3 regions of the Pseudoalteromonas sp. SR44-8 genome follow, and region 2 is predicted to be linked to each of the others. Evidence: predicted binding sites of a transcription regulator. Region 2 holds the regulator's gene; each other region holds the start of a gene.
The links. Region 2 encodes LexA, which represses DNA repair genes until DNA is damaged. Its sites were predicted from a motif close to TACTGTATNNNNATACAGTA; they were not measured.
Positions count from the first base shown of each region.

Region 1 (3,848 bases), on a different contig from region 2:
TACAACTTACAAACCGCACAGCTCACTTACTTTGATACTATGTTGTTTGCTAATGACGAAATGCAATTAAGCTCAGTAAAAGCGGTGTCTGAGCATTACCCACTTAAGGGCGAACTAAAAGTTAAAAGCAGCTTAACCGGCGAGGTTGAAGTGGCTACGCAAGGGCCAACTGTTGGTAATGTGTGGTTTAGTGAATCGGTATTTTATGCACTAAATGTAAAAGTAGGTGATACGGTTGAGCTTGGCGCTGCGCAATTTAATATTGAAAAAGTATTGGTGGAAGAGCCAGATGCGCCATTTAATATTTTTTCAAGTAGTCGTCGTGTGTTGTTAAATAACCAAGATGTAGACAAAACTGAAGTGATCCAGCCGGGCAGCCGTGTTTTTTACCGTCAGTTGTATGCAGGGGATGAGAGTAACCTTACTGACTTTTATAGCTGGCTAAAACCACAAATGAAAGAAAATCAGCAATGGTATGGTGTTAAAGACAGACAGTCGCCGATTGCAAATAGCTTAAACCGCGCTGAAAGCTTTCTATTATTAGCGGGATTATTGGGCATTATTTTAGCGGCGGTGGCGATTGCCGTGTCTGCAAAGCGTTATTGCGAACGCCAATATGACCCAGTTGCGATGATGAAAACCTTAGGTGGTAGCCGATCGACAATTCGCAAAATTTACTTACTGCATTTATCACTGGTGTGTGCTTTGTCGGTCATACTTGGCTTAGCCATTGGCTATGGTTTACAAGAGATAGCCACTAGTTATTTAGCTAAATCAATGAACAATACTCTTCCTGCAGCGGGTATAAAACCGTGGTTTGTGGCTATTAGTACTGGCGTTATCTGTGCGGTGATGTTTTCAATCAAGCCGTTATTAGATTTATTTGATATTCCACCGCTTAGGGTATTACGCCGTAACTTAGGCGATAAGCTATTAGTAAGTAAAGTGCATTTAGCTATGTCGGGCTTAACGGTCTTTTTATTAATGTGGTTGTTTAGTAATAACCTTAAAATTACCGCTATTTTGTTTGTCTCTACTTTAGTTTTGATTGCGATACTGTTTTTATTATCGCGGTTAATTTTTGGCAGCGGACGTAAACTAGGATTGCGGCCGGGGAATAGTTGGTCATTAGCGATTGCTTCGTTGCAAAAACGTGCCAATGCTAATGCGGTACAGTTGATCAGTTTTTCGTTGGCAATAAAGCTATTGTTATTTTTAGTGGTGCTGAAAAACGATATGATCGCAGATTGGCAATCGCAACTTCCAAGCGACGCGCCGAATGCTTTTTTAGTCAATATAACCGAAACTGAATTGCCAGACGTAACAAGCTTTTTAGAGCAAAAAAATATTCAAGTATCTGAGTTCTATCCGACTATTCGTGGTCGCGTAAACGCTGTTAATGGTGAATTAGTTGCTCGCGAAGTCTCATTACAAGATAACGAGAAGAAAGACGAAGAAGCACGCGCAGGTATTGGCCGTGAGCTAAATCTTACATGGTTAGAGCAAGTCCCTGTGCAAAATGAGATCATAGACGGGCAGTGGTTTGGCGACAATGCCACCGCTGAGGTATCCATCGAAGAATCTATGCTAGAACGTTTAGATGTGAAACTGGGTGATACGCTAACATTTTTGATTGGCGCCCAGTCATTTGATGCCAAAATCACCAGTGTTCGTAAAGTTAATTGGGCTACTTTAAAGCCTAATTTCTTTATTATATTAAGCCCTGATGTACTGGCTGATTTTCCTGCGACGTATATTTCATCAGTGCGTATCGAAGCCGAGCAAAAACGCGATTTTAGTGAGCTACTACGTGCCTACCCGACAATCAACGCCATCGACGTTGACAGCTTTGTCAAACAAATACGTTCTACTATTTCGCAAGTATCGCTGGCAATTGGATTTGTACTGGCGATAGTGGTGATGTGTGGTGGCTTGGTTTTAATTTCGCAAGTGCAAGCAAGCCTTGGTGAACGGATGCAGGAAATTGTCATATTGCGTACCTTAGGCGCCAAAGGGCGGCTAATAAAAAATGCCACTTTATATGAGTTTTTATTGCTGGGCAGCGCTGCTGGTTTTGTCGCTGCGTTGGTCAGTGATGTGGCTTTATTAATAGTGCAACGTGAGATGTTTGACTTAGCAGGTAAGCTGCACCCGCATATTTGGCTTATTGGGCCATTAGTGGGTGGTGTGTTTGTGGCATCACTGGGCTACTTTATGATAGCTAGAACCATGCGTAAAAATACCCAAGGGTTACTACGCTCTTTAGCCTAAAAGGTTAGCAATTAAACAAGCCCGTTTTTACGGGCTTTTTTATGCCAATAATGCACTGGTAATTTATACAGTGCTCTGGCATTATTAGCGTACTTAACTATTTACACTGATTGGGCAAGTATTGGCTATTATTTTAGGGATTGATCCTGGCTCACGATTAACCGGTTATGGGGTGATTGCCCATCAAGGTGCTAAATTTACTTATTTAGGCAGCGGTTGTATAAAACTGGCCGATCACGAGTTTCCTATTCGATTAAAAATGATTTATCAGGGGATCAGTCAACTAATCGAACAATTCTCTCCCGATCATTTTGCCATTGAAAAAGTATTTATGGCGCATAATCCTGATTCAGCTCTTAAATTAGGCCAAGCCAGAGGAGCTGCAATTGTTGGTGCGGCAATGGCTGAGTTACCGGTGTTTGAATACTCGGCGCGGCAAATTAAACAAGCGGTGGTAGGGCACGGTGGTGCCGATAAATCGCAAGTGCAGCATATGGTTAAAAATATTTTAAAATTGCCAGGCACACCGCAAGCGGATGCAGCCGATGCATTAGCCATTGCGATATGCCATGCTCATTCCGATCAAAATTTAATAAAACTAGCGGGCAGTGCCAGTAAAACCGTTAGAGGACGATTAAGGAAATAACATGATAGGTCGCTTAAATGGCATCTTAGTAGAAAAACAACCGCCAGAAATTTTGCTTGAAGTAAGCGGTGTTGGTTACGAAGTTAACATGCCGATGACGTGTTTTTATGATTTACCAAACATTGGCGAAAATGCCATTGTGTATACTCATTTTGTAGTAAGAGAAGACGCCCAGTTATTATTTGGCTTTAATAATAAAATTGAGCGAGCATTATTTAGAGAGCTATTAAAAGCCAATGGCGTTGGGCCAAAGCTCGGATTAGCAATACTTTCAGGGATGTCGGCTAAGCAATTTGTTAGCTGTGTGAATAACGAAGATGCCACCAGTTTAGTGAAACTGCCAGGTGTAGGTAAAAAAACCGCAGAGCGCCTGGTACTTGAAATGAAAGACCGATTAAAAGATTGGGGTAATGACTTATTCACGCCATTTAGTGATAATGCAGTTATAGAGCCCGCATCTGACGCACTTATTGCTAATAATGCGGCAGATGATGCAATCTCTGCGTTAGTGTCATTAGGTTATAAATTGGCGCAAGCACAAAAAACAGTAAAATCAGTGGCCAAGCCTGGTATGTCTACAGAGGTTCTGATCAAAGAATCTCTAAAATCAATGTTGTGAGTAAACCATGATTGAAGCGGATCGTTTAATAGATGCGACTGAACAAAGTAATGAAGATGTAGTCGATCGCGCGATTAGACCAAAACTATTAGCCGATTATACTGGTCAGCCCCATGTTAAACAGCAAATGGAAATATTTATAGAAGCTGCACGTAGTCGGGGTGAAGCGCTTGATCATTTATTAATATTTGGTCCGCCGGGTTTGGGGAAAACCACACTAGCAAACATTGTTGCCAATGAGCTGAATGTCAGTATTAAAACAACCTCGGGCCCAGTGCTTGAAAAAGCCGGTGATTTAGCCGCACTACTGAC
Region 1 is NZ_JACJDS010000001.1:203,546-207,393, reverse strand. Features, by position in the region: gene H5183_RS00860 (ABC transporter permease) at 1-2,271, shown strand, start outside; gene ruvC (crossover junction endodeoxyribonuclease RuvC) at 2,393-2,917, shown strand; gene ruvA (Holliday junction branch migration protein RuvA) at 2,919-3,536, shown strand; gene ruvB (Holliday junction branch migration DNA helicase RuvB) at 3,544-3,848, shown strand, end outside.
Region 1: a site for LexA is predicted at 2,325-2,344, ahead of ruvC (crossover junction endodeoxyribonuclease RuvC). Genes of this name have one in related genera too.

Region 2 (11,538 bases):
AGCTGGTTGCAAAATACTTATCAGTCAATACCATAGTCACAGCACCGGCCAATACCGGCATCACAGCAATCAATAAAAAAGCGGTGATAAGCCATGTCCACACAAACAGCGGCAGCTTCATCCAAGTCATACCTGGCGCACGTAAATTAACGATAGTTACAATCACATTGATTGCGCCCATAATTGAGCTAATACCCATGATGTGAATAGCAAAAACAAATAATGCGGTATTATCGTTACTGTAAGTTGTTGACAGTGGTGCATAAAAAGTCCAGCCAAATGCCGGGCCACCACCTGGCATAAACAGGGATGCCAGTAAAATAATAAAAGCAAAAGGTAAAATCCAAAAGCTCCAATTATTCATCCGTGGTAATGCCATATCTGGTGCGCCAATCATGAGTGGTACCATCCAGTTAGCCAATCCTGTAAAGGCCGGCATAACGGCACCAAATACCATGATCAAGCCATGTACTGTGGTCATTTGATTGAAAAAGTGAGGCTCTACCAACTGTAAGCCAGGTTGAAATAACTCTGCGCGGATCACCATCGCCATGGCGCCACCAATTAAAAACATCGTCAACGAAAAAATTAAATATAAGCTACCGATATCTTTATGGTTAGTAGTATAAAGCCAGCGTTTAAAACCTTTCGCAGGATGATGATGTCCATCATGGTGTGCAGCTTGATCATGTTGTTGCTCTGTTACGCTACTCATTATTTAGCCTCCGAAGTTGCATCAATCGCGGCTTGTATCTGACTCGGTTGAATTACATCCCCAGTGTCATTGCCCCATGCATTACGCTTATAGGTGATCACAGCTGCTAGCTGCTTGATTGATAACTGCTTGTCAAATGCTTGCATAGCGGTACCTGGGCGACCATGAAGCACTACATCAATATGATCTTTAATATCTCCTAATACTACCGGACTGCCTTTGAGCGCCGGGAAAACCCCCGGTAAGCCCATACCTGTTGGTTGGTGACACGCAGCGCAACTGGCCATATAGACTTGCTCGCCGAGTGTCATTAATTCTTCTTTTGGTAATGTTTGATCTAATAATGCAGCATCAGCAATTGCAGCGTTTGCTTTTGCCTGCTTAGCTTCGCTCAGCCAGTTTGCAAATGCTTGCTCAGATTTAGCTTCAACCACCACAGGCATAAAGCCATGATCCTTTCCGCATAGTTCTGCACATTGCCCTCGATAAATGCCCTCTTCATTAATTCTGGTCCAAGTTTCATTGATAAACCCAGGGTTAGCATCTTTTTTCACTGCAAAATCAGGCACCCACCAAGAATGAATAACGTCGTCTGAGGTCATTAAAAATCGTACTTTTTGATTAATTGGCAACACCAAAGGTTTATCAACTTCAAGCAGGTAATTAGGGTTTTTATTTGCAAGATTAGTTATTTCATCTTGAGGTGTAGCAAGCATTGAATAAAACTCAACATCTTCACCCATGTACTCATAATGCCATTTCCATTGAGAACCAGTAATTTTAATCGTGAGATCAGCTTTACTAGCATCTTCCATTGCAATCAAAGTTTTTGTCGCAGGAATTGCCATACCAATTAAAATCACAAACGGGATTGCCGTCCAAAGGATTTCAACTTTAGTACTTTCATGAAATTGGGCTGGTTTTGCCCCTTTAGATTTACGGTGGTGGATCAGTGCCCAAAACATCACGGCGAACACGATGACCCCAATCACACAACATATAATAAATATTGTCATGTGCAGCTGATAAACATCATTACTTATATCTGTTACGCCCTTACGCATATTAAACTGGCTATTAGCCAATACTTGCTGCGGTAGAACAAACAATATAAGCCACAAGGTAGAGCTCAATTTACCCATGTGACGGCTCCTTTAAATGCTATTGCAAAACGCAAAGCGAAAAGGCGGCACAGCTTTATTCGCGCCAATTCGTTATTTTTTATTGTTACTGAATATTAACGCAACCCTAAATTATGCTATTGAGCAAAATTGTTAGACTTTTAAAGTAGCTGTTAACACAGTGTATTAACCAATTAGTTAAAAAATGAACAATTAGCAAGTTTTAAGAGCAATTAAATTCTTTTTTGGTGCATAAATAACAGCTAAAAATCAGCGCGTTATTTTGTAATTAGGGATAATATTAGAGGGCTAAAAGTAGCTGACAAGTAGATTTGATAGGGCTTAGGACGCTATAGCTAAGTATAAAATCTAGCCATTAAAGCGGTAAAAAATTAAATGCACCAAACTTCACCAATTTGGTGCAAAATATAGATCAAAAATTTTACATCCAATCAGCGTTGCGGATCACCCCAACAGCTAACCCTTCAATATTGAAAGATTCATGTTCAAGATCCACTTCAATCGGTGAAAATTCATCGTTTTCAGCATGTAAAAAAACTTTTTTACCTGCTTTTTCAAGGCGTTTTACTGTTACATCGTCATCAACACGGGCAACCACCACTTGGCCATTTTCAGCAACTTGAGTGCTGTGTACTGCCAATAAATCGCCATCCATAATACCAATGTCTTTCATACTCATGCCTTGCACACGCAGTAAAAAATCAGCAGCCGGTTTAAACAAGAGTGGATCTATTTTGCAATGACTTTCAACATGCTGCTCTGCCAAAATAGGCTCACCAGCGGCAACTCTGCCTATTAGAGGTAAACCAAGTTGTTCCGGCTCATCCTCTTCAACTAACTGAATACCTCGACTAGCACCGGGCTTCATTTTAATAACGCCCTTTTTCGCTAATGCCTTTAAATGTTCTTCCGCTGCATTAGCACTTTTAAAACCTAACGTTTGCGCAATCTCAGCACGGGTTGGCGGCATACCGGTATCTTTAATAAAAACTTTAATAAGTTCGAGAATTTGAGCTTGGCGATTCGTTAATGGGCGCATACAACTGGTTTTCCATACAGTACATTTAACTGTGAGTATATACAGTTATCTGAAAATCGCAAATATAAATTGGCTTAAAATCGCGCCGTTAATAACAAGCTCATACTATTTAAACCACTTCCAGAATCAAGCGCAGATCCAAGACCAAACTTTAATGCTACATGTTGATTAAACCAATATTGCGTTTGCAGTTCATAGTTGTCTTTTAGATTTTTCTGATTCCGAATATTGGCAACGACTCCCACTGACCATGCTTGATTTACATAATAAACCGCCTGCCCCTGCACATAACGATAACGCCCTGCCAATTGCTTTAGCTCTAAATCCCAACCTTGATTGCTAACTATATTTGTCCAACGAACATAAGGAGCATAAGTCCATTCAACCGCGACTCTTTCATTATCTTTGCCAAACCACATATCATGGCGCTCTAAGCGACTGTAATATACATTGAACCCTAGTTGTAACTGCTCATTCATTTGCTTACCAACAGCGGCACTCACTAAATAATCAGTATTTTGCCAATAGCTATTATCCTCACAGAGGCGCTGCGCGCTGGCACTAATAACTAATCCTGCGGGACCATAGATGGCAGCATCGGCATTTAAATAGCTAAAATCATCATTAGCAAACCCACCAATAGCATAATTATTGACTTGATTTAAATACGCTTTTAGCTCGTATGGACCAGTCAAAGATTCAAGATCTTGCGCAAAATATCGGTATCGTGCGCCTAAAAAAGATTCATCTAAACCAGCTAAATCGGTAAAACCAATATCGAGTTGATGTTGGGTACTAGCAACAGCCTGCGGCTGAGCAACAAGGCTCATTAATAATATTGCACCACATCCAAATACCTTTACTTTCATCCTTAAGATCCATTAACAGTTAGATAATATAGGTACATTTTATCTATTTTTATGATCTTAACTGTAGGAAAATGTTTAAAAGTGTAGACTGATTTAGTAAATAACTTAGTGAGGTAGACAGATGAGTATTTGGTATCAACCGATCACCCTAGCACAATGTAAGCAACTTGATGACGGCATAAGTGGTCAAGGCACATTGATGAAAACCATGGGCATTGAAATAAGTGAAATAGGCGATGATTATTTAGTAGCAACGATGCCCGCGATCCCAGCTCATCATAACCCTATGGGTATGGTGCATGGCGGCGCAAATGTTGTACTTGCAGAAACCGTGGCGAGTTATGCTGCAAACTTTGCTGTTGATTTTACAAAGTTTTATTGTGTTGGCCAGGAGATCAATGCCAATCATCTAAAAGCATCACGTAATGGTATATTAACCGCGATAGCAACACCACTACACTTAGGCAAGCGTACATCCGTATGGGAAATAAAAATCACCAATAGTCGTGGAGAACTGTGCTGCGTATCAAGAATGACCGCAGCAATTGTAGAGCGAAAAGGCTAACTTGAAAGTGGATAAATTGTAATTTCAATACCTGCGCCAATAGCAGAAATACGCAATAAAGTATCGGCACTGAGCGCTTGATTAAAGCATTTTGGCGAAGTGCCTGATTCAAAGCCAATATCAAAGGTGCGCTTTGAGCATGATAACCACTGCTTTAATGCATTGCGTGAGCAAGATTCAATTAACTCACATAAGTGGTTAATCGCTTTATCTGGTGAGATAACGTCTTCATTAGACTCAATACGTGCTAGTTGACGGTACTCATCTTTATCGTAATGCAAAACCACAGCACTTTTTTTTAAGTCTGCAACTAACAAACTAATATCTTGCTTTGATTCAAGCTCTAGATCTACATTTAAAAATTGAATTTCCGACATTGTTTCATTTTTACCCTGCGTTAATAACAACGCAAACTTTAACCTAATTTTGCGTATATACCAAATCTAGAGTAGCTAGTTTTATTTTGTTGATGCGACAATTTGCCACATTGGCAAACTCAATATAATTTATAGAATACCGCACTAATAACAAACAGGTAGTCACTATGGATAAACGCATTTTTAAACATGCGCGTAAGTTTCACAAATGGTTAGGTTACTTATTAGCGCTACAAATTTTTGCATGGTTACTCGGTGGTTTAATTATGAGTGCTATACCGCTTGAAAAAGTTCACGGTAAACATTTAGCTGCGCGGCAATTAAATAACCCATTCAAACAAGCTGATTATCTAGCCTCAGTTGATAATATCGTTTCACAAATTACTCAACCAAGACAAATTAGTTATAGTCACTTTTTAACAATCCCTACCATTATTGTGAGCAACAGTAACGGTGAGTACAGCTTTAACGGAGTTACTGGCAGTCCTTTGGTAGCACCGAGTAAAGCGCAAATTATTGCCAATGCCCAAGCTCATCTATTAATTAATGCGCAAGTAACAGACGCGATCAAACTAGCTAAAGGTACTCGCGAAGTTGGCTTTAAAGAAAATATTTGGCAAGTAAATTTTGACGATACGTTTAACACCACACTATATTTATCCGCTGATAGTGGCCAAGTTATTACTGTTCGCAGCACAATTTGGCGAATTTTCGATTTTTTCTGGATGTTACACATAATGGACTATGATCAACGTGAAGATTTTAATAACCCATTATTAATTAGTTTTGCAGCCAGTAGCATATTGTTTTGTTTAACTGGCTTTATTTTATTACTACAGAATATCCGTTTTAGAAAACGTACTTCCCGTCGCCCAAGTAGCTAACCTTACCTTGTAGGTGAGTTAAAATTCCCACTACATCACACAGTTAAGCGATTTACTTTTTGAATAATCGCTCTAAACTAGCGCTTCCTGTAGTTCACTAAAGTGATTGGATATGCCGCATTTAATTATTGCGCTGGTATTGTGTTGTGTGAGTTTTAACCTTTATGCAGAACAATTCACCAGTTTTTACAGCGCAAAAAAACACCTCATCAAAACCCTTCCTGATAACGCCACCAGCCTCTATTGTGGCTGTAATATTAAACGCCAAGGTAAAAAACTGGTGCCCGACCCAAATGCATGTGGTTATGTGCCTCGCAATGCGGTTACTCGTTCAGGCAAACCAAATGCGCGCGCAACTCGGATTGAGTGGGAACATATTGTGTCTGCATGGGAATTTGGTCACCAGCTACAATGCTGGCAAGATGGCGGCCGAAAAAATTGCATTAAAGTCAGTGCGCAATTTCGGAAAATGGAAGCTGATATAAATAATCTCGCTCCGGCAATTGGTGAAATAAACGCAGACCGCTCTAATTATAGCTTTGGCATGATTGCAGGTAATGCAAGCCAATATGGTCGCTGCCAAGTAAAGGTAGATTTTAAACAGCGTGTGGTAGAGCCGCCCTTTTATGCACGAAAACGCATTGCCGATGCTTATTTTTATATGCAAAAAACCTATGGTTTAAAAATTTCCGACAAGCAAAAAAAATTATTTACCGCATGGCAAAACCAAGCTTTGGCAGCGAAAAATAGCAATGCTGTACTTTAAATAGCCAAAACCATAAAAAAGGCGCATTTCGCGCCTTTTCACTTAAAACCTACATTTAGTTTCGTCATTAAATATCTTGATGTGGGCCAAACACCTCGTAGTGAATACGCTCAGCAGCAACTTCTAATACGAGTAATTGCTGTTTAATTGCAGCCATAAACCCCGTTGGGCCACAGATGTAGAAATCACCTTCTTCAAGCGGTAGCTGCTCAGCAACAGCGCTGACATTCATCAATCCAGTAAACTCAGCTCCCTCGCCACCTTGATTAAACCAAGTGTAGTAATTTAATCGAGTATGCGCCGCGGCTTGCTCTGCCAAAAACTGACTAAATGAATGCTGCAGGATATTTTCACAGGCGTGTAAATAGGTGACCGCTTGATTCGATGTATCACATAATAATGTTTGTAGCATTGCCAGCATCGGTGTTTGGCCAACGCCCGCAGAAATTAATACCACAGGTTTTTTATTTGCGCGTAAAAAGAAGTCTCCAGCCGGTGGATAAAGCTCCACAACGCTGCCCTCATCAAGTGAGTGCAAATAATTAGATACAATCCCCGCTGCTGGCAATAACTCTTTTTTCACGCTAATACGGTAATTTTCACCATTACTTTGCTGAGAAATAGAGTATTGGCGTATCTCACTACACTGTGCATAAGCTGGTTTTACTTTGATACCTAAATACTGCCCTGGTTTATGAGTCATTACCGCTTTACCATCGACTGGCACTAAAGTAAAACTGGTTACTAACTCTGATTCAGGCTGTTTCTTAGCAATAACAAATGCTCTAGTACCCGACCAGCCACCGTGGTTATTTTTACTGTGCTCGTATAGCGCCGCTTCTTCGGTAATACAAATATCAGCAAGTAGTGCGTAAGCCTCACGCCATGCATATTCAACTTCAGCTGTAAATTGCTCAGGGAGCAATTCTTTTAAAGTGCCAATCAGGTGTCCGCCAACTATTGGATAATGCTCAGGTAAAATATGCATGCTGGTATGCTTATGATTAATGCGTGCCAGCGCCTCTTTTAATACGGCTAAATTATCAATATTTTGAGCATACGCAGCCAAGGCATTAAATAATGCAAATTGCTGACGGCCACTACGTTGATTGGTCATATTAAAAATATCCTGCAGCTCAGGGTTATGACTAAACAGCCGGTTATAAAAATGCTCCGTGACAACGGTGCCCGCCTGCGCCAATAAAGGCGCTGTGCTTTTTACTATTTCAATGGTTTTATCAGATAACATACAACTTCCTTTAACCACGACGCCCATCAACACGACGCCGCGTTAAAATAGGAATACAGTGGAATAAGAACAATAAAAATGCCACGATCCACAGTACAGCACTCAGCTGCCATGCGATGTGTGGCCCAATAACAACAGGTAATAACGAACGAATAATTGCTGCAATAAACACTAAAGCAAATGCCACAGCCATAAAGTGAGGAATAGTTAAAGGGCGGCCAGTATGACCATGAGATACCCGCGTCATCATCGCTAAGATCATCATGCCAATCGTACCTATAGTGATCATATGCAGCGCGTCTTTAAACAAAATAACCGAGCTGTAAAAACTCAGCGCAAGCAATACTAAACCAAGCCCAAGAGCTAGATAGGAGAAGTGCAACGACCATAACAGTGGTACTTTGAGCATTTGATTATTCCACCACAACAATGAGCGACTTAAATGCACTACAGCAACAACAGCCAATGCCCAACCAGGATTAACGCTTGCTATAAATAATTGGCTGATAAAATAAAGCGCGACAGCAAATAATGAGCTGTAAAGCAGCACTTTATCTAAACGAGGAGTACGCACTTGCTCCGCTAAACCAAGACCACGAGCAGTAAAAAAAGGTAATACCCGCCCAGCCACCACACCGACAAGTAAGGTCATTACTAGTACTGCGGTATCGGCGACTGCCAATGCAAGTAGCATGTTTTGTTGTATTGCTAAGCATAAATAAATAATATTGAGCACACACAATGCGCTTAGCATCGGTAAAAATTGGTAGTTATTTTTATTGCCAGCTTTAAGGAGCATATTAGCCAGCGCCATAACTGCACCTAACCACCAAAGCAATTGGAACAATAACACCGCATATAAACTAAAGTTTTCAATACCTGCACTGGTAATAAAAAACGCAACACGAGCTGCTAGCCACACTAGGGTTAGCAACATCAATTTACGACCATTAATACTCGCAACCCCGCTCCAAGTTTGTGCTGCGGTTAATAAAAACCCCACAGCTACAGCGCCTGCAAAGCCAAACATCATTTCATGGGCATGCCAAAGTGTTGCTGGCATAGTCAATTGCCATCTGGCATGGCCTGTTAAAATGAGTAACCAATAACTAATCGACAAAACGGCCAATAAGCCAGCTCCTAAAAAGTAGGGCCGAAATGCTAACATCCATAACGGCCATTGACTGACTTGATAAAAACGCACTTTTTTGGGCATTGGTTCGGTTAAATTGATTGCTCGCATCAGCGTATTAGACTTATCTATCTAGGTATTTATAACACGCTACTGCACAAGCCGAGCCAAGATTCAAACTGCTTATTATTCAACATATTAACTATTTTACTATTGACAAAAAAGTCTTTATGACTCACCTTTAAATAAGATAAAAACACATTTGAGTCATTTTGACATGGCAGATAAACAAAGCTTACTTAATGTCGCCCTTGTGCTTGCTAAAGTGAGCGACCAAAAGCAGCCTTTTCAGCAGTTAATTCAGTGTATCAAGCAAGTAATACCCAGTGACGCTATTGCACTGCTTACCTTACAAGGCGATGTGTTAAAACCACAAGCTATTCATGGACTGACGCCTGACACCCTAGGACGACGCTTTGTAATAAACGAGCATCCACGTTTACATGCCATTTGCAACGCTAAGCAACCATTACAGTTTGCCCATGATTGCCCAATTCCTGATCCGTACGACGGTTTACTATCGAGCAAAACTGGCGATATCCCTGTTCATGCTTGCTTAGGCATCCCCCTACTTGATAGCGAAGATAACTTACTCGGTGTGATCACCCTCGACAGTCTCGATGCAAATGCATTCGACAGTTTTGACCTTGAGCTATTTACTCAACTAGGTACGCTTTGCACCGCGCATTTGCAAACTGTATTAAAACTGCAGCAATATCAAAACCACGCGCAACATAGTAGCGCTTTAGTGCAAGAGCTAAACCGCGAAGCGCTTACCCGCGATGGTGCAGAGATCATCGGCCAAAGCACGGCCATGCAAGCCCTTCGAAGCGATATAAAACTAGTGGCGGCTTCTGAGTTTAGTGTCTTGATCCAAGGTGATACCGGGGTAGGTAAAGAGCTAGTAGCACGCAATATCCATCTTCATTCAAAGCGTAGCGAAATGCCGTTAATTCACTTGAATTGTGCATCATTACCAGAGAACCTCGCCGAAAGTGAATTTTTTGGCCACGCCAAAGGCGCATTTACCGGCGCCCATAATGCACGTCAAGGCAAGTTTCAGCTGGCTGATGGTGGCACCTTATTTTTAGATGAAATTGGTGAACTACCACTTGCCATGCAAAGTAAACTATTGCGCGTCTTACAAAGTGGTGAAATCCAAACGGTTGGCGAAGATGAAGTAAAATACGTCGATGTAAGGGTTATTGCGGCTACAAACAGGCATTTAAAAAACGAAGTCGCTCAAGGGCGTTTTCGAGCCGATTTATATCATCGGTTAAGTGTTTACCCGCTCAACGTTGCGCCACTTAAACAACGCGAAAACGATGTAATTCTACTTGCAGGTTACTTTGTTGAAAGAACAGCCCGTAAGCTAGCTATCAAACAACTCAAACTCAGCGTCGAAACGCAACTACTACTCACTCAATATGACTGGCCGGGAAATGTGCGAGAACTTGAGCATGTGATCAGCCGTGCAGCATTAAAAGCCAAACAAAGCCAGTGGCAGCAAGCAATAATTACTATTGAACCTGCTCATTGTGAACTTAACCTAAGTACAAATAACCCAGCGCCTGTCGCATTAACAACTGCCGATAACAATAACATAAATAAACAAAATTTCTCGCTCAAACAAGCAACGGATACATTTACTCAGCATTTAATCAGCCAACAGCTAGAACAACATAATTACAACTGGGCCAGTGCAGCACGAACATTAAAAGTTGATCGCGCTAACTTAGTGCGATTAGCCAAACGTCTCGGTATTACAGTAAAAAAATCTATTTAATGTGTATTTTATACACCCAAACTTGGCTATAGTGCCAACTGGTGTAAAACCACAATAAACATCTAAACAGGAGATATTTGATGATTGTATTAAACCCCCTTGCTGGGCAAGTAAGTGCTTAATTTTATTTTTTAATATTAAGTTTTGCCCGGCCATTAGCCGGGGCGCTGTTGATAGCTAAAATTTAACAGCAAACCCCTTTGTTATTTTTACTCTTTGCAGTAATGGGGTTATATGAATACTAATTTAAGTTTAAGCCAACTGGGTTGGCGCGCATTTTTCCAACAACAGCTTACGCTCAATGATTTAGAGCACACACTGATTGCACGGATCATTACCTACCATCGCGACCACTTTGTTGTACAGAGTGAGAAGGGTTGCCACAAGGTATTGGTAAATTCAGATCATCCCCCCTTAACTGTGGGTGACTGGATATTACTTACGCAACACAACGAACACTGGCTGTTTACCCGATTGCTTGAGCGCTTAACATTGCTCAGTCGCAAAAGTGCGGGAAGTAAATTAAGTGAACAGCTTATTGGCGCTAATATTGATACTTTGTTTATTGTCAGCTCGCATAATCAAGATTTCAATCTAAGCCGCTTTGAACGCTACTTAGCGTTAGCATATCAAAGTGAGTGTTTACCCGTTGTTGTACTGACCAAACGCGATCAATGTGCAGAGCCAGAGCAACATATAGCACAACTAACAGCGCTTGATAATCACTTAACCGTGCTGTCTGTTAATGCATTAGAGCGTGGCAGTGTTGAGCAATTAATGCCATGGTGCGGCAAAGGTCAAACATTAGCTTTTGTTGGGTCTTCGGGTGTAGGTAAATCCAGCTTAGTTAATAGCTTATGTGAACAGCAGCTAAGTGACACTGGTGCAATTCGTGAGGACGACAGCAAAGGTCGCCACACCACGACTCATCGAGCATTGCATGTTCTTAACGTA
Region 2 is NZ_JACJDS010000019.1:48,237-59,774, reverse strand. Features, by position in the region: gene ctaD (cytochrome c oxidase subunit I) at 1-715, opposite strand, end outside; gene coxB (cytochrome c oxidase subunit II) at 715-1,857, opposite strand; gene lexA (transcriptional repressor LexA) at 2,279-2,896, opposite strand; gene H5183_RS11285 (hypothetical protein) at 2,971-3,765, opposite strand; gene H5183_RS11280 (PaaI family thioesterase) at 3,887-4,330, shown strand; gene H5183_RS11275 (hypothetical protein) at 4,327-4,707, opposite strand; gene H5183_RS11270 (hypothetical protein) at 4,875-5,591, shown strand; gene H5183_RS11265 (endonuclease) at 5,704-6,357, shown strand; gene hmpA (NO-inducible flavohemoprotein) at 6,425-7,606, opposite strand; gene H5183_RS11255 (NnrS family protein) at 7,617-8,849, opposite strand; gene norR (nitric oxide reductase transcriptional regulator NorR) at 9,016-10,584, shown strand; gene rsgA (ribosome small subunit-dependent GTPase A) at 10,819-11,538, shown strand, end outside.

Region 3 (3,848 bases), on a different contig from region 2:
ACATAGGTTCTGCCTTGCCTAAATACCAAACAGACTGCTGAAAATTCAACCTTGAAAAGTCAACAGACCCTAGTAACTCACTAAGATAAAAACGCAAATTTGATCACAAACATCGCAGTCAATATCCACACACTGATGCTTACTTGTTCTCGTTTACCACACAATACTTTAACGACTGTATAAGAAATAAAGCCCAGTGCAATGCCATGAGCAATGGAGAATGTTAGCGGCGTCATCAGTAATACCACACTCACTGGAATGGCATCTGTCATATCATCCCAATTTACAAACTTAAGGTTTTGTAGCATTAGCACCGACACATATAAAATAGCTCCCGCAGTTGCATAAGCTGGCACCATTTTCGCCAAGGGTGCAAAAAACATCATCAATAAAAAGCACATTCCTACAACCACAGCTGTAAGTCCGGTTCTGCCACCCACAGATACTCCTGCAACTGACTCTATATATGAGGTTGTGGTCGAAGTGCCCAATACTGAACCGGCAATGGTTGCGGCGCTATCAGCACTTAATGCTCGTCCTAAACGAGGCATATTACCTTGTTCATCAGCAAGACCTGCTTTTTGAGTTACCGCAACTAAGGTGCCTGATGTATCAAATAAATCAACGAACAACAATGCAAAAATGACGCTAAGCATTGACAACTCAAACGCCGCTGAAAAATCAAGTTGCATAAAAGTAGGCGCAATTGAAGGAGGCATAGATATCACGCCTTGATACTCTACCAAACCCAGACTTAGCGCGATCACAGTTACTAATAAAATGCTGATCAAAACACCACTTTTAAAATCACGATAAAGTAGCGCTGCAATAACAAAAAAGCTAAAAATAGCCAACAATGGACCGGCAGCCGTTATATCACCCAGTTGCACTAATGTTGCAGGGCTGGCCATAATGATCCCGGCATTTTTAAGCGCAATTAACGCTAAGAACGCTCCAATTCCTGTTGCAATGGCTTGCTTTAACACCAATGGAATAGCATTAATTATCCACTCCCTGACTTTGAACAAACTCAGGAACAAGAAAATACAGCCCGACATAAACACAGCCCCTAATGCTGCTTGCCAGGTATAGCCCATGCCTAACACAACACCATAAGTAAAAAAGGCATTAAGCCCCATACCAGGAGCCAAAGCTAACGGATAATTTGCCCAAAAGCCCATGATAAAACAGCCAATAGCCGCAGCAATACAAGTTGCCACAAACGCAGCACCTTGATCCATACCAGCTTCAGCCAACATAGCAGGGTTGACAAACACAATATAAACCATAGTAATAAAGGTAGTGAGGCCGGCAATACATTCGCGGCGCACAGTCGAGTTGTGGTCGCTAATTTTAAATAACGCGTCGAGCATAAGTGAGTTTCATTTTAGATGACAATAATTGCGTGATTTTATCATATATTTCAAGAATAACAGGACAATTAACCTGATATTAGACTAAACTGAGCAGGTAAATGACAACAATAATATGTGTGGCACTATGACAGATACCTCGCCAATTGGCTTAGATTTAGAACAACAGTTAGAAAACGTATTATCGTTTATCACCCAACCGAGCAAAGCCCCACACAGTGCGGTTAAAGCTGATACTCCTGATAACACTGTTAATAAAGCCCTGTATTATTTAAAAAATGATCAACCTCCTCTCGCTGCTAAATGGATGCGCTTAGCTGCAATGTCAGGTAATCAGCGAGCCCAATTTTATCTAGGATTATTTTTTATCAAAGGCCAAGGCGTACCTACTAGTGTTTTTCATGGCGCAGTATGGCTAAGTTTAGCCAGTAGCCAAGGCTATGAGCCTGCAACAACCGCCTTAACTGATTTACGTAAACATCTAGCCACCCGCCGCTTTAAAGATGCCCAGTGTTATGCTGCAACACTGTATGAACAAATACACCAACAGCAGTTTGCTCACCTGATCCCCAACTCACCTTGAAAAGGGACTAATCTACCCTTTTCGTTAAAATCAATTGCCACCTCAATTTAAATAATTAATACATTGTTTTGTATAGTATTATTTAATTTTCTGCACATTTTCAAAGCTGATGGTATCAAATAAATTTAAAAATCGTTCAAAAAGATAGCAAAAAACACTTGCACACAAACACTGTATAAACTACTGTATATGAGTACTGTATAAACAACCAGTGAGTGAAACTTATGTTACAGCCAATTACCATCAGAACAGTTAAAAGCTATCAACAAGATAATTTAAGCGCATCAGTAAATTTGATTCAGATAGAAGATGAGATCTCTGCAACTTTTGAACTTCTAAAGGTGTTACACCATTACAATAATAAAAACGCATGGACGTTACTGATTGCACCGGATCACGTACCAAGTAAAGCTTTACTTGATTCATGTTCTATTGATACCAGTAAACTATTAGTGATTAGGCAAAAGCATCTGGTTAATTTAGAGTATGTACTAAATTCAGCACTACATAACGGTAACTTTGCAGCGGTGATCACCTGGACAGACATTGTGAAAGACAATCAAATAGCTAACCTGTCATTAAAGTTAGACCAAGCGAGTGCAAAACTATACTGTTTTACTAAAACCCAACAAGCTACAGAGATAGCATTAGCACAATAAGCTGTTAAAATGCCGTTTTTTAATAAAGCGTATTTTATTTATGACCTCACTCACTGACAGTCTTTGCTTATGTGGCAGCGAACAAAGCTATAGCGATTGCTGTGAAAAATTGCACTTAGGCAATATACAAGCAACAAGTCCAGAGCAACTAATGCGCTCTCGCTTTGTTGCTTATGCCTTAAAAAATGCTAAGTATATTTACCAAACTTATGCACAAAAAAAACAAGCAGCAAACCCAATCAAAGAAATTGCTGATTTTGCTAATAGTTGCCGCTTTATAAAATTAGCTGTGATCAGTGCAGACCAGCAAGAATACACTGGTTGTGTTGAATTTTGTGTTAGCTATTTTTATCAAAACTTGTTTTGCCAGCTGCATGAAAAATCAAGCTTCATAAAAGAAGATGGGCAGTGGCGTTATCTCGATGGTGAGATCTTCCCTGTTGCAGATATAAAAATTAGCCGCAATGATGAATGCCCGTGTGGTAGCGGTAAAAAATATAAAAAATGCCACAGCGTGTAACACTTTCTTAGAGTGTAGTTTTTACCGTAAGTATTTATAAATAATCATAAATTCAAAAAACTCGCGACCCAACGTGGTCTGTCTAAGTGCGATTAACTCTTTGTTGCTTAACCTAAATTTTGGTTAATGTGTTTTCTAACACATTGATTTAAAGCACTAATATTACTTTTACTCTCCAGCCGAAATTTTCAGGGAAAATAAGGCGAATTTACGCGTCAATAGCATGCCTATTACAAGTAAATTCAACGCAGTTAACATTGAAAAATAGCCGCTGGAGATGGATTTATTATCCGAAGCTCAGATTACTTCCGCCAGTAGAATAACGCGGTAGCAGTTATCGATCCAACTAGGTTACAAACCTCTTGTCATGATTAAATCACTCCTAGATTAAACAAATTTTAATTCTGAAAGGTCAACATGCTCTAGTACTTCACAACAACACCTATAAACAACTAACTCATCCATAAAACATATATATACTGCGTTAGAACCAGCCCCGTAGCATGCTAAGATCTAGTCATATCAAAAACAATAAAGGAACAAATGTTAAATAAATTTCAAGTATCAAAAAAACACTATAATAAAAACTAGAAAATAAATCGTTATTATTTTTATATTTTTTAAAATAATTAAAACAAAGCCTAACCTATTAATTTTAATTAAATATATTTATTTAAAACGCATAAAAACAAAACTAAATAATGAAATTAAAA
Region 3 is NZ_JACJDS010000035.1:208-4,055, forward strand. Features, by position in the region: gene H5183_RS16315 (NCS2 family permease) at 81-1,373, opposite strand; gene H5183_RS16320 (sel1 repeat family protein) at 1,501-1,956, shown strand; gene H5183_RS16325 (SulA-like leucine-rich domain-containing protein) at 2,181-2,615, shown strand; gene H5183_RS16330 (YchJ family protein) at 2,656-3,135, shown strand.
Region 3: a site for LexA is predicted at 2,151-2,170, ahead of H5183_RS16325 (SulA-like leucine-rich domain-containing protein). Genes of this name have one in related genera too.